Regions from separate parts of the Streptomyces sp. NPDC031100 genome, predicted to be linked through region 3. Evidence: riboswitches for the same ligand, from Rfam matches in the RefSeq annotation. Region 3 holds a riboswitch; each other region holds the start of a gene.
What was found. A riboswitch is a leader RNA that binds a small molecule or an ion and turns the genes downstream of it on or off. The one in region 3 is predicted to bind cyclic di-AMP.
Positions count from the first base shown of each region.

Region 1 (3,465 bases), on a different contig from region 3:
CGCACCCCGACCGGAGTGACCGCGGTCCACGCCACCATCTCCGGTACGACAGCCACCCCGAGCCCGGCGCTGACCAGCGCGCACACCACGGCGTACCCGGGGGTCGGCACCAGGAGCGCAGCGGTGGCGCCCGCCTCGGCGAGCAGCGCCTCCACCTCCCGCCGCGCCGGATGATGCGGCGCCATGCTGATCAGCGGCTGCCCGGCCAGCTGCTCCAGCGGCAGCCGCGACGAGGCACTGCTCAGGGCGTGCCCCGGGGCCGTCACCAGCACCAGTTCCTCCACCAGGACCGGCTCCAGCGCGACCGAGGCCGGCACCGGGGCGGCCTCGCCCGGGTGATAGGCGTGGGTCAGCGCCAGGTCCACCTCACCGGCCGCCACCGCGAGGACCCCGGCCGGCGGGTCGTAGTCGGCGACCGACAGCTCGACATCCGGATGCGCCCGGCGGAATGCGCTCAGCGCCGGCGGCAGCAGATGGACGCCTGCGGTCGGGAAGGTGCCGAGCCGCAGCACTCCGCCCGACAGACCGGTCAGCCGCGCCAGTTCGTGCCGGGCCTGCTCCAGCTCGTCCAGCACCCTCCCCCACTGCCTTAAAGGCGTGGGAGGTACCCCCAGGCCCGCGTCACCAGCACCTGGCCCGCCTCGGTCAGCCGGGCCCCGCGGTGATGCCGTACCAGCAGCGTCGTGCCCGCCTCCCGCTCCAGCTTCGCCAGCTGCTGGGAGAGGGCGGGCGGCGTGTAGCCGAGCTGGTCGGCGGCCCGCGTGATGGAGCCCGCCTCCGCTACGGCGACCAGCGCGGCCAGCCGGGTGGGGTCGTACATGGTGCCAGCCTAAAGCACTGCTTAAGGCTCGCCTTTCTGATTCGAAATACCTGCTGAAGGCTCTCTGCAGGCACGCTGGCCCCATGGACGGACAGCTCATCGCCTTCACCGGGATCGCCGCCGGACTCGTCGCCATGCCGGGCGCCGACTTCACGGTGGTCGTACGCAACGCCCTGGTCTCCCGCCGGGCCGGCGCGGTCTGCGGACTGGGTATCGCGGGCGGCCTGCTGGTGCACACCACACTTGCGGTGGCCGGGGTCGCGGCCGTGCTGGTCGCCGTACCCGCGCTCTTCCGCGCGCTGCAACTGCTGGGCGGCGCCTATGTGCTGCAGCTCGGTGTGCGGACCCTGTGGTCGCTGCGGCGGCCCGCCGCCGGTACCGACGAGACGGCGCCGTCGGCCGGGCACCCGCTCCGGCAGGGCTTCGTCACCAACGTCCTCAACCCGAAGGCCTCGCTGACCTTCCTCAGCCTGCTGCCCCAGTTCGTGCCGTCCGGCGGTTCCGCTCTGCCCAGGACGCTGCTGCTCGCGCTGATCGTCTGCGCGCTGGCGCTGGCGTGGTTCCAGGTGGTCGCCCTGCTGGTGGACCGGCTCGGCCGGTGGCTGCGCCGGCCCCGGGCCGCCCGCATGCTGCAGACGGGCACCGGGGTGGCGCTGACGGCGCTCGGAGCGGCCCTGCTGCTGGAGCCGCTCCTGACCTGAGAGCCTGTCTCTGAACCCCCGTCGGGGCGCAGGCGGGGGTTCAGAGACAGGCTCTGAACCGGTGTCAGCTGACCCGGCCGTACCAGACGCTCCTGCTCCAGATCTTCTCCAGCCGCACCACGGACCCGGTCTTCGGGGCGTGCCAGATCTTGCCCTTACCGGCGTAGATGCCGACGTGGTAGACGCTGGAACCCGAGTGGAAGAACACCAGGTCGCCGGCCTTGCGGTTCCTGGCCGAGATGTGGTGCGTCTTGTTGTACTGCTGGGCGGCCGTACGCGGCAGCTTCTTGCCCGCCTTCTTGAACGAGTAGAGCGTCAGCCCCGAGCAGTCGAACCTGCGCGGCCCGGTGGCCCCCCACGCGTACGGGGCGCCCTTCTTGGAGGCCGCGATCTGGAGTGCTTTCGTCGCCAGAGTGGCGGCCGAGGCCTCGTTGGCGAGGCCCGGGACCGCGATCGAGCCGCCCACGGCGGCAAGGGTGAGAGCCGAGGCCGTACCGGCCCGGGCCATGAGCGACGGGACACGATTGAGCGCAGTCATGCGCAACCCTTCGTCAGCCGCCTGTGAAGGATGACCTGTCGGATTCGGGCTGGCGAAGTTGCCCGGCCGCGTTGCCGCGGCTTCACCCCAAGGGCTGCTCGGCACGACCGCCCGTCTGCGACGAACGTCCGTCCCGGCGACCCGTCTTGCTTGGGTCCTCCACTCCTGCCGATCCACTCCTGTCGACCGGTCATCCGGGCGGCGGCAGGATTCGGCGTCCGCCCGGACCGCCCCGCCGTTGTGGCGGGGGCTTGTCGTCAGACACGGATCTTGACTCACAGCGGTCGGAAAATCCCAACGGAATCGGGAGTTTGTGGCGTTACTCACCACTCGCCCGTTCGGGTGGACACTGCTCTGTTCGAGTCGCCGTCAGATCCCGTACGTAGCCCCCGACCTGCGGTGGAGCAGGTCTGCGGAGAGCCCGGAACCCGTGTGCTGCGCAAGTCGGGAGGCCTCGAAAGAAATCTGAAGATACGTCGGCCGGGGGTAGGCCATTCGTGCGGTTTCCCGTCCGGCTCGGACGGCACGTCGACATGCGGGCCCCGCCGGGCCGGACGCGCGTCCGGATCAGCCGACGCAGTCCGGCGGGAGCACGACGCGAGCAGTGCGGCGCTCTCCGTCGAGCACCCTCAACGCCCGTGCCAGCGTGTCCCCGTGCAGCTCCGATTCGCCCCGTCGGTGCATGAGGGCGAGCGCGTCGCGCAGTTCGGCCGCCTTGCGCACCAGGGCCTGCGCCGCGCGCAGCCCACGATAGGTGTCCCCGGTCTGCGCCGGGTTGATCCGGCCCAGCAGGTCGACCGCCTCCAGGTAACGGTCGATCAACTCGCCCTCGGCACAGGTCAGTGCGGGCAGCGGAGGAAGCTCGGGTGGCAGCACCGACTCCTCACCCCGCGTACGTGCCGGGGGTAGCCCTACGGCTCGGAAGGACGCCGTCCACCAGGCCGTACGCCAGTGCGCCCGGCGCGTCCAGCACCAGGTCCCGCTCCAGGTCCCGGGCGACCTGCCCGGCGTCGCGCCCGGTGTGCCGGACGAGCATCTCCTCCATCAGCGTGCGCATCCGGGTCAACTCCTCGGCCTGGATGAGGAGGTCGCTCGGCTGCCCCTGCGCCGGCTCCGGCAGCGAGGGCTGCCGCAGCACAACACGCGCGCCGGGCAGGATGAACCGCCTGCCCGGCGTCCCGGCCGCGAGCAGTACCGCGGCGGCCGAGGCCGCCTGGCCGAGGCAATAGGTCTCCACATCGCAACTGACGTACCGCATCGTGTCGTAGACCGCCGTCATCGCACCGAACGAGCCGCCCGGGCAGTTGAGGTACAGCGTGATGACCTGGTCCGGGGCGGTGTGTTCGAGCTGCATGAACTGTGTGATCACATCGGTCGCCGCCGTGTCGTCGAGCGGTGTCCCGAGG
Region 1 is NZ_JBVIGN010000013.1:195,815-199,279, forward strand. It holds partial or broken gene ACZ5DS_RS32535 (LysR family transcriptional regulator) at 1-820, opposite strand, end outside; gene ACZ5DS_RS32540 (LysE family translocator) at 904-1,521, shown strand; gene ACZ5DS_RS32545 (C40 family peptidase) at 1,586-2,059, opposite strand; cyclic di-AMP (ydaO/yuaA leader) riboswitch at 2,063-2,286, opposite strand; gene ACZ5DS_RS32550 (hypothetical protein) at 2,627-2,935, opposite strand; gene ACZ5DS_RS32555 (ATP-dependent Clp protease proteolytic subunit) at 2,943-3,465, opposite strand, start outside.
Region 1: another riboswitch for cyclic di-AMP. It lies ahead of ACZ5DS_RS32545 (C40 family peptidase); the one in region 3 lies ahead of ACZ5DS_RS35900 (transglycosylase SLT domain-containing protein).

Region 2 (3,465 bases), on a different contig from region 3:
GCGGCACCAATCGCGATGAACCGTTGCCGCCAGGTGAGCACCACCATCGTCAACGCCAGACTGGCGTACAACAGGAAACCCGATTTCGGAGGGAACACCACCTCTTGCACCTGGTTGGTGATCGGCCCCGGCAGGCCGTAGCGCCGCGCGGCGACCTCCAGCGTGATGACGAATCCGAGGGCCGCCACACCCAGCGTGGCCCACAGTATCGCCCGTGGTCGACGCCACGCGGCGAACGGAATTCTGGAGGTTATTCGCGAAAACACCCGCGAGGCTATAGGTATCAATTGTTTGGCCGATTTGTTAGATGTTGGTCAGTTAGGTCACTCTTCGTGCCGGATAGCATTGGTTTTCCGGTGACGACAGGCGATGAGGGCGCTCGTCGTGAGTTCGATCATGTTAGCGGAGCGATGCGGGTGATTTCGCTGGTCATGGATGGTGCGCAGGTCAGTCGCCTTGAAACGCGCACACAGGGCCGTGAACCGGCAGCCTGGGCGGAGATGTTGGCTCACCGCCAACACTCCGAATACAGCGATCAGTTCCCCTTGGCGACGGGACGGTGCTCTCTCTGCGCGGTCTCGAGCACGGGACGTGCCCGGGTCAGGGATGGGGCGGCGCCTGGTTCTCGCTCTGGACCTTTGGCCGCCGCTGGCCGTCAGGCCGGGCGGACCACGCTGTGGATGATCGAGTCGCCGCCGTAGTAGATGGATTCCTCGCGGACGTAGGCTCCGGGCTTCGGGGCGTGGATCATCATGCCGTTGCCGATGTAGATACCGACGTGGCTGATGTCGTCGTAGAAGAAGACGAGGTCGCCGGGCTGGGCGTCGGTCAGGGACACCGTCGTACCAACGTTCACCTGGTCGTAGGTGGTACGCGGCAGGGAGACGCCGGCGGCCTTCCAGGCGGCCTCGGTGAGGCCGGAGCAGTCGTAGGAGCCGGGCCCGGTCGCACCCCAGACATACGGCTTGCCGATCTGCGCGCGGGCGAAGGCGAGCGCTTTCGCCGCCTTGGCGGCGTACGTGGAGCCCGACGAGGAGGTGGAGGTGCCCGAACCCGAGGACGAGCCGGATCCCGAGGACGCGCCCGAGGACGAGCCGGAACTCGATGTCGAGCCCGAAGACGCGCTCTGCTGCTTCGCCGCCTGCGCGGCCGCGGCCTGCCGCTTGGCGAGCTCCGCCGCCTTCCGCGCCGCCTCCTCCTGCTTCTGCTTCTCGATCGCCGCGAGGCGTGCCTTCTCCTCCGCCGTCAGCTTGGACAGCAGCTCCCGTGCGGTGGACAGCTTCTTCTGGACGGTGGACTTGGCCGTCTTGAGGTCGTTCTGTGACTGAGTCAGCGTTTTGAGGCTCTTGATGGCCTTCTGTCGCGCCTTCAGGGTCGCGGACTGCTCGGTGACGTAGTCGTCGACCGCGCCCTTCTGGCGCGAGGTCAGCCGGTTCATCAGCTGCGCTTGGTCGAAGTAGTCCTGCGGGGTGTCCGAGAGCAGAAAGGTCGCGGTGTCGGGGGTGGCGGCCCCGGTCCGGTACTGGGCCGCAGCGAACGAGCCCAGTTCCTCTCGCGCCTTGTTGAGGCTGGCCGTGCGCTTGGCCACGTCGTCGAGCAGGGTGTCGACGCGCCGGCGCTCCTTCGCGGTCTTCTCCTTGGCCGCGTCGTATTTCTCGGTCGCCGACTCGGCCTGGCGGTACAGGTCGTCGACCTGCTTCTGGACCTCTTCGAGGCTCGGTTTGTCGTCGGCGGCGGGGGCGGCATTGGCGGTCTGGGACAGCAGGGCCACGGAGGTGAGAGCGGCCGTGGCGAGGACGGGGGTGCGTATGCCGGCTACACGCGTACCCGTGGGGCGCGACTTGCGGTGCGACGCCAAGGGAGGCGACTCCTTCCATGTTCCGCCTACCGAGTTAGCTGTCGGGTTCGGGCGGGTGGTTCGGAAGGGTTGCCCTACGACCCTTGTCCCGTAAGGGAGTTGGGCCGATTCACCCCAAGGTCGGTGGGTCCCCGGCTCCGGCTGCCGCACGGGCGCGCCGGACTCGACGGAGGCCGCACGGCCCGGCGACGTTCGCCGGTGGGGGTCGGGCGGCCTGACCGGAACGCTAGCCAACGCGTGTGGCCCCTGTGAAGGTTGGTGGGTGATATGCCCGATACATTTTCGTGACCTTTGCTTGGTGGCTCCGTCGAGTACAGTCAATCCGTATCTATATGAGCTACATTGTCCGTAATCTATGCCCGCAGACCGGCCGCGTTCTAAGGAAAAGGAAGCCGAGGGAGCTGGAGTGAAAAGGATCTCCGAAACTCCGGGGCCCGGGCGACGGCTGTGGGGGTACTCGTCGTCGTCCGGGCCGGCTCCTGCGGATCAGGCGGTGTGTCGGTGCGTCAGGAGACGTTGACCGCGCTCCAGGCCGCGGCCACGGTGGCGTACTCGGGGCTGGTGGCGCCGTAGAGGTCCTTCGCCGCGTTCAGAGTCGCGGTGCGGGCGCCCTTGTAGTCCGTGGTGGAGGTCATGTAGACGGTCAGCGCCCGGTACCAGATGGCGGAGGCCTTCTTGTTGCCGATGCCGGTGACGGTGGAGCCGTTGTACGTCGGGCTGTTGTAGGTGACGCCGTTGATCGTCTTGGTGCCGCTGCCCTCGCTGGCGAGGTAGAACCAGTGGTTGCCGACGCCCGAGGAGTTGTGCACGTCGAGCCGGCCGACGGACTTCGACCAGTAGTCGGCGGAGCGGCCGTCCAGGGACGGCTTGTCGAAGCGGCGCAGCCACGGCGGGGTGGACTGGTCGCTGAAGAGGTAGTCGGGGGTGTCGAGCGGGTTGTTGGCGTACCACTCGACCATGGTGCCGAGGATGTCGCTGGTGGCCTCGTTCAGGCCGCCGGACTCGCCGCTGTAGCGCAGGTTGGCGGTGGCCGAGGTGACGCCGTGGGTCATCTCGTGGCCCATGGTGTCGAGGTCGACCTGCTCGGGGTCGGTGGTGCCGTTGCCGTCGCCGGTCATCATGCAGAAGCAGGTGTCCGACCACTGGGCGTTGTCCCAGTTGGTGCCGACGTGGACGAAGACCGTGGCGCCGCGGCCGTCGTTCTTGATGCCGTTGCGGCCGAAGGTCGACTTGTAGTAGTCGAACGTCTCCGCGGTGTTGGCGTGCGCGTCGACGGCGGCGGTGGCGCGGTCGGTGGAGAACTTCTTGCCGTCGCCCCAGATGTTGTCGGCGTCGGTGAACAGGGTGCCGGACGTGCTCTTCAGGGAGGAGGACGAGATGTTGTGCGCGTCCTTGGTGATGTGGCCGCGCACCGGGTCGATCAGGGCGAAGGTGCCGTCGGCCTGCTGGGTGGTGTCGATGCCGACGTCACCGGTGTATTCGGAGTGGCCGGTGCCGGTCGCCTCGTGCTCGGCGTCGTAGTTCTCGATCGCCTTGCCGGTGGTGGCGTCGGTGACGAAGACCTCGCCGTGCGGCTGACCCTTGTCGCCCAGGCCCTGCACGGTGGT
Region 2 is NZ_JBVIGN010000014.1:215,057-218,521, reverse strand. It holds gene ACZ5DS_RS33880 (phosphatase PAP2 family protein) at 1-242, opposite strand, end outside; gene ACZ5DS_RS33875 (C40 family peptidase) at 656-1,858, opposite strand; cyclic di-AMP (ydaO/yuaA leader) riboswitch at 1,867-2,023, opposite strand; gene ACZ5DS_RS33870 (M4 family metallopeptidase) at 2,365-3,465, opposite strand, start outside.
Region 2: another riboswitch for cyclic di-AMP. It lies ahead of ACZ5DS_RS33875 (C40 family peptidase); the one in region 3 lies ahead of ACZ5DS_RS35900 (transglycosylase SLT domain-containing protein).

Region 3 (3,465 bases):
AGGGGTCGGGCGGGAGACACCGCCCTCAAGGCAGGTGCACAGATGACCGGGGCCGGTCCTAGCCGGCCCGGTGCACCACTGCGTCACACAGTTCGAGCAGCGCCGCCTTGGCGTCGCACTCCGGCAGCGGGGCCAGCGCGGACCGTGCCTCCTCCGCGTACCGGACGGTGTCCCGGCGGGCCTGCTCCAGCGCGGGGTGCGCGCGCAGCGCGGTCAGCGCCTCGGCGTGCCGCGTGTCGTCGCTGAGGTCGGAGTCCAGCAGCTCGCACAGCGCGAGGTCCTCCGCCAGGCCGAGGCGGGCGGCCCGCTCGCGCAGCCGGAGCACGGGCAGCGTCGGGATGCCCTCGCGCAGGTCGGTCCCCGGGGTCTTGCCGGACTCGTGCGAGTCGGAGGCGATGTCCAGCACGTCGTCCGCGAGCTGGAAGGCGACCCCGAGCCGCTCGCCGTACTGGGTGAGCACGTCGACGACCGTCTCGTCGGCGCCGGACATCATCGCGCCGAACCGGCAGGAGACGGCCACCAGGGAGCCCGTCTTGCCGCCGAGCACGTCCAGGTAGTGCTCGACCGGATCGCGGCCGTCCGAGGGACCCGCGGTCTCCAGGATCTGCCCGGTGACCAGCCGCTCGAACGCGAGGGCCTGCACCCGGACCGCCTCGGGGCCGAGGTCGGCGAGGATCTGGGAGGCGCGGGCGAAGAGGAAGTCGCCGGTGAGGACCGCGACCGAGTTGCCCCAGCGGGTGTTGGCGCTGTCCACGCCGCGCCGCACGGACGCCTCGTCCATGACGTCGTCGTGGTACAACGTGGCCAGATGGGTCAGCTCCACGACGACGGCCGACGGCACGACGCCCGGCGCGTACGGGTCGCCGAACTGCGCCGCGAGCATCACGAGCAGCGGACGGAACCGCTTCCCGCCGGCCCGTACGAGGTGCTGCGCGGCCTCCGTGATGAACGGGACCTCGCTCTTGGTGGCTTCGAGCAAGCCTTCCTCGACAGCCGCCAATCCGGCCTGGACATCGGCTTCCAGAGCCTGGTCCCGCACGCTCAGCCCGAACGGCCCGACGACGGTCACGAGGGGTCTCCTGTCTGCTGGTGTCTGTTGGCGATTACACGGTTTGTCGATAGGTCGCTGCCATCACTCAAGTCAGCGTATCCGGTCCTGTTTCGATCACCGATAGCGCCCACCGGTCCAGCCCGGGCGGTATCGGATCGCGGCCGGTATGTTTTTGATCATCTGATAAGGACGGACATCTATTCATTAACAGGGTCTCGTCCGTTTTGTCGCGAACTGGGTGGGCGAGTCGAGTACTCCTTTTGCGCCACGAGCAGCAAAACCCCCTGAATCCACCTAATCCCTCATGTCTGATTTGATACGCTTTGACATTTCGTGAATTGGGTCACGCGCACCCTGCATCCGGCCAATCGCGCCACCACCCGTCTCCCCTTGCCGCATCGGCCAGTTGAGTGTTGGCAACCGCAAAGGATCAAGCACCCCATTCGGCGCAGATCAAGGTCAACGGGCTCTTTATGTGCATCAGATACTTGTTCCGGACATGTGCTCTCGCATAGCTTCCGGGCCAGTCAGGCGAACGCCGAATCCTGCCGCGCCTGACCCAACCCATCGACGAACTCATTCGTACGGCAGGAGCGGGGGACCCAGGTAAGTCGCCGGACCGGACGGCACGCGTCGCACCGGAACGGCTAGGGGTGAAGCCGTGCCTCCTTCCGGAGGCACGGCCGGGCACCTCCCCGCCCGAACCCGACAGCTCACCTCGCAGGCGACGGAGAGGAACGTCCCCATGCCTGCTGCCGCTCAGCCCCGCCGCACCCGCCTCGTCCGCAAGCTCGCCGTCATCGGCACCGGCGCCGCCGTACTCGCCCTTCCGCTCGTCGGCGCCACGAGCGCCTCCGCGGCCACCCCGACGGCCACCACGCCGTCCACCACGCTCGCCGGATACCCGAACAACCTCGACGGCTGGATCCGCGAGTCGCTCGCGATCATGGCCGAGAAGAAGATCCCGGGGTCGTACAACGGCATCTACCGCAACATCATCCGCGAGTCGTCGGGCAACCCGCAGGCCATCAACCTCTGGGACTCCAACGCGGCCAAGGGCATCCCGTCCAAGGGCCTCCTCCAGGTCATCGACCCGACGTTCAACGCCTACCACGTGGCCGGAACGTCCTTCGACATCTACGACCCGGTCGCGAACATCACGGCCGCCTGCAACTACGCGGCCGCGCGCTACGGGTCGATCGACAACGTCTTCGGCGCCTACTGACCGGCGCCCACGGCAGGCCCTACTGATATCCCGGTCAGTCGGTCGGGAACAGTCTTTCGAGGACGACGGCGATGCCGTCGTCCTCGTTCGACAGGGTGATCTCATCGGCCACGGCCTTGAGTTCGGGGTGGGCGCCGGCCATCGCCACACCGCGTCCGGCCCAGTCGAACATGGGGATGTCGTTGGGCATGTCCCCGAAGGCGAGGGCCCGTTCGGCCGGGATCCCCAGGTACTCGGCCGCCAGCGCCAGCCCCGTCGCCTTGGTGACGCCGCACGGCTGGAGCTCCACGGTCCCCGGACCGGACATCGTGACCGTCGCCAGCGAGCCCACGGCCGAGCGGGCGATCGCCGCCAACTCGTCGTCGGACAGCGTGTGGTGGCGCAGCAGTACCTTGCTGATGGGCGCGCACCACAGGTCGTCGCGCCGGCCGACCCGCACGGCGGGCAGGGTGGGGTGCGGCATCAGATATCCCGGTTCGATCAGCGTGAGCCCGTCCACGCCGTCCTGGTCCACGGCCGCGTAGACCTGCCCCACCTCGGCCTCGATCTTGCCGAGCGCGGTCTCGGCCAGTTCCCGGTCCAGCCGCACCGACCACAGCAGGCGGTCGGCGCCGGCGTCGTAGACCTGCGCGCCCTGCCCGCACACCGCGAGCCCCGTACACCCGAGGCCGTCCAGGAGGGGCCGCACCCGGGGAGCCGGGCGGCCCGTCACCACCAGGTGCCGTGCGCCGGCGCTCGCCACCCGCTCGAGCGCGGCGAGCGACCGGTCGGAGACGGTGTCGTCGCCGCGCAGCAGCGTCCCGTCCAGGTCGGTGGCGATCAGTGCATATGCGGGGGGTGCGGCCATGATCAGAGAATACGGACCGCGCGCCCCGCCGACTCGCCCTGATCTTCCCGGACTTGTGTGCTCCTCAGCCCCAAGTGGTGCCCGCGGGCTCCTTGATGGTGGTGTTGATGCGGTTGAACAGGTTGGTGAGCGAGATCGTGAGGATCAGCGCGGAGAGCTGCTTGTCGTCGAAGTGGTCGGCCACCTCGTCCCACAGCTCGTCCGGCACCGACTCCTCGGAGCGGTCCGCGAGCCGGGTGACGCGCTCGGTCAGCCGCAGCGCCACGCGCTCGGCCTCGGTGAAGAAGGGCGCCTCGCGCCAGGCGGCGACCGTGGCGATCCGCTCCTCGCTCGCGCCGGCCT
Region 3 is NZ_JBVIGN010000016.1:140,226-143,690, reverse strand. It holds gene ACZ5DS_RS35905 (polyprenyl synthetase family protein) at 59-1,069, opposite strand; cyclic di-AMP (ydaO/yuaA leader) riboswitch at 1,610-1,793, shown strand; gene ACZ5DS_RS35900 (transglycosylase SLT domain-containing protein) at 1,797-2,276, shown strand; gene ACZ5DS_RS35895 (HAD family hydrolase) at 2,311-3,123, opposite strand; gene ACZ5DS_RS35890 (carboxymuconolactone decarboxylase family protein) at 3,188-3,465, opposite strand, start outside.

Region 4 (3,465 bases), on a different contig from region 3:
CCGTTCAACCACCCGATGCCCACCGCGGCCGCGACCGACAGCGTGGCCGCCCCGGTCATCCCCATCGGGAACACCGTCGCCCACCGCCGCGTGTCGTAACGCAGCCGCGGCCGGGCCGCCTCGGCGGCCAGCAGGACCACGTACACGGCCAGATCCAGGATGAGCAGTGCGACCGTCACGTTGCGCAGCACACCCCGGTCGTCGTCGTTCCACAGGTACAGCCGCGCACTGTCCGCGGCGAGCAGCTTCGCCCCGGCCAGCGCCGAGATGGCGAGCGCCCCGCCCGCGATCCACTGGTCCCCGGCCCCCTCGAACACCTGCCGCCGATCGAAGTGCTGCAGGGCGAGGACGTAGAGCACCAGGCCCAGCCAGAACAGCACCAGCGCGGCACGCGCGAGCCATGCCGTCGTCTCGGCCGCGGCCAGCGTGGCCGCCAGCACCGCCGGCCCCTGTGTGGCCACACAACACAGGAACACCGCTCCTGGCATGCGCCGCGTCCAGTGCCGTACGACGAGGACCAGCAGCACCGGCCACAGCACCACCGCCACCGCCAGCAACCCTCGGCCGGCGTCTGCCGGCCGAGCGCCGAGAACCGGGTGCCGAGCACCGCCGTGGCGGCGACGGCGGTGAGCGCGCCCGGACTCTCCGCCTCGGCCACCCACCGCTGCCGCCGCACCAGCAGCCGTACGAGGAAGTCGACGGCCAGCGCCACCCAGGCCACGCAGGCCAGCCACAGGAAGACCCGGGACAGCGTCTCGGCGCCCGTCAGATGCAGGCCCACCGAGACGATGCCGGTCGCCATGACGGCGGCCCCCGCCGCCGGCGGACGCTCCGCCCACCACGCACGCAGACCTGAGATGCCGGGCATGCGCCCGATGCTAAGGAGCCTCGCGGGCCCGGCGAGGAGGGCACGCGCGCGTGGGGCTCGAAAAGACGACGGTCAGGCCGGGCGCACCACGCTGTGAATGATCGATTCGCCCCCGTGGAAGACGGACTCCTCGCGGATGTACGCACCGGGCTGCGGGGCGTGGATCATCATCCCGTTGCCCGTGCAGAGGCCGACATGGCTGCGGTCCTCGTGGAAGAAGACCAGGTCACCAGGGTGTGCGTCGGCGAGGGCGACCGGGGTGCCCGCGTCGGCCTGGTCGCGCGCGGCGCGCGGGAGGGTGACACCGGCGGCCTTCCAGGCGGCCTGGGTGAGGCCGGAGCAGTCGTAGGAGCCGGGGCCGCTGGCCCCGTTCACGTACGGCTTGCCGATCTGGGCGCGGGCGAAGGAGATCGCCTTCTCGGCCTTGGTGGCCTGCGCGCCGGAGGACCCGTACGACCGCGGGTCGGCCTCCGCAGGCTTCCGGTGCTTCGGCGCGGTCGGCCGTGCCTGCTCCCCGGCCGTCAGCCGGGACAGCAGCTCGCGGGCGGAGGCGAGCTTCTTCTGGACGACGGCCTTGGCGCTCTTCGGGTCACGCGGCGACGGGGCCGGGGTCTCGGCCGGCGCTTGCGGGCTCCAGAGAGCCGGAGCCTCCACGCCCGTGGCGGCCGCCGCATCCATGGTCCTGTCGGCCGGCGCCTCCACGCCCCTGGCGGTCTGCTGCCGCTTCTTCACGGTCGAGGCCAGCCGGTCCATCAGCCGGTTCTGGTCGAAGTAGCCCGGCGCACGCTCCGTCTCCTCCCGCTGTGCGTCCGCCAGCAGGGTCTTCGCGCGCAGGGCTTCCAGCCGCCCCTGCTGCCGCCCGGCCCGCTCCGTGGCCTCCTCGGACCGCTCGGTCGCCGAGTCCGCCCGGCGGTACAGCTCGTCGATCTTCTTCTCGATCTCCTCCACGCTCGGCCTGCCGTCGTGGACGGGGGCGGCCTCGGCCGTCTGGGACAGCACGGCCACGGAGGTGAAGGCGGCGGTGGCGAGGGCGGGCGTGCGCAGGCCCGGTCCGAGGGTGGTGCCGGGGCGCGGCTTGCGGTGCGACGCCAAAGGAGGCGACTCCTTCCAATGTGCCGCCTACCGGGTTAGCTGTCGGGTTCGGGCGGGTGGTTCGGAAGGGTTGCCCTACGGCGTCGTCCCGGGCGGGAGTCGGCCGATTCACCCCAGGATCGGTGGGTCCCCGGCTCCGGCTGCCAGATAAGGGCGCACCGGACTCGGCGGAGGCCGCGGCGCTCGGCGACGTTCGCCGGAAGGGGGTCGTGCGGCCTGACGGCAACCTAGCCAACTCGTGTGACTCCTGTGAAGGTTGGTGTGCCATATGTCCGATACATTTCCGTGACCTGAGGCCGTTTTCATACGGGCGTGACAAGGCGCTTCCGCAGCGTGAGGGCCCGATCGACCTGGAGCGGCGCGCTGATCGACTCCCCGTGCTGTGTCCGATTGCGGGCGCCCGCGGGGCCGTGTTCCCGGGACGGCGACCGGTTGTCGGTGCGGCGCCCTAGACTCGGAGAGCGATGAGCAGCCTCTTTGACGACAGCTTCCTGGCGGACCTCCAGGCCCCTCGCGGGCACGAGGAGGAACCCCCGCCGCCGCCCGAGGACGATCACGCTCCGGAGCCGCTTCCGGACGATCTGTTCGGCGGGAAGTTCGACGCGCCGCCGGACCGGGACGCGTACTACCGCGACGGCGCCCCCCGCCCCGCGATCGACGCGGCAGCGCTCCTGGAGGGGCTGAACGAGAACCAGCGCGCGGCGGTCGTCCACGCCGGCTCACCGCTGCTCATCGTGGCCGGCGCCGGCTCCGGCAAGACCCGCGTGCTCACCCACCGCATCGCCCACCTCCTGGCCGAGCGGAACGCGCACCCGGGCCAGATCCTCGCGATCACCTTCACCAACAAGGCCGCGGGCGAGATGAAGGAGCGCGTCGAGCAGCTCGTCGGCCCGCGCGCGAACGCGATGTGGGTGATGACCTTCCACAGCGCGTGCGTACGGATCCTGCGGCGCGAGTCGAAGAAGCTCGGCTTCACCTCCTCGTTCTCCATCTACGACGCCGCCGACAGCAAGCGCCTGATGGCCCTGGTCTGCCGCGACCTGGACCTCGACCCCAAGCGCTTCCCGCCCAAGTCCTTCAGCGCCAAGATCAGCAACCTCAAGAACGAGCTGATCGACGAGGAGGACTTCGCCGCCCAGGCCGCCGACGGCTTCGAGAAGACCCTCGCCCAGGCCTACGCGCTCTACCAGTCGCGGCTGCGCGAGGCCAACGCGCTCGACTTCGACGACCTGATCATGACGACGGTCAACCTGCTGCGCGCCTTCCCGGACGTCGCCGAGCACTACCGCCGCCGCTTCCGGCACGTCCTGGTGGACGAGTACCAGGACACCAACCACGCCCAGTACGCGCTGGTGCGCGAGCTGGTCGGCACCGGCGAACACGATGAGGACGTACCGCCCACCGAGGCCGACCTCCCGCCCGCCGAACTGTGCGTGGTGGGTGACGCGGACCAGTCGATCTACGCCTTCCGGGGCGCGACCATCCGCAACATCCTCCAGTTCGAG
Region 4 is NZ_JBVIGN010000012.1:233,985-237,449, reverse strand. It holds partial or broken gene ACZ5DS_RS31085 (tellurite resistance/C4-dicarboxylate transporter family protein) at 1-868, opposite strand, end outside; gene ACZ5DS_RS31080 (C40 family peptidase) at 941-1,960, opposite strand; cyclic di-AMP (ydaO/yuaA leader) riboswitch at 1,969-2,126, opposite strand; gene pcrA (DNA helicase PcrA) at 2,425-3,465, shown strand, end outside.
Region 4: another riboswitch for cyclic di-AMP. It lies ahead of ACZ5DS_RS31080 (C40 family peptidase); the one in region 3 lies ahead of ACZ5DS_RS35900 (transglycosylase SLT domain-containing protein).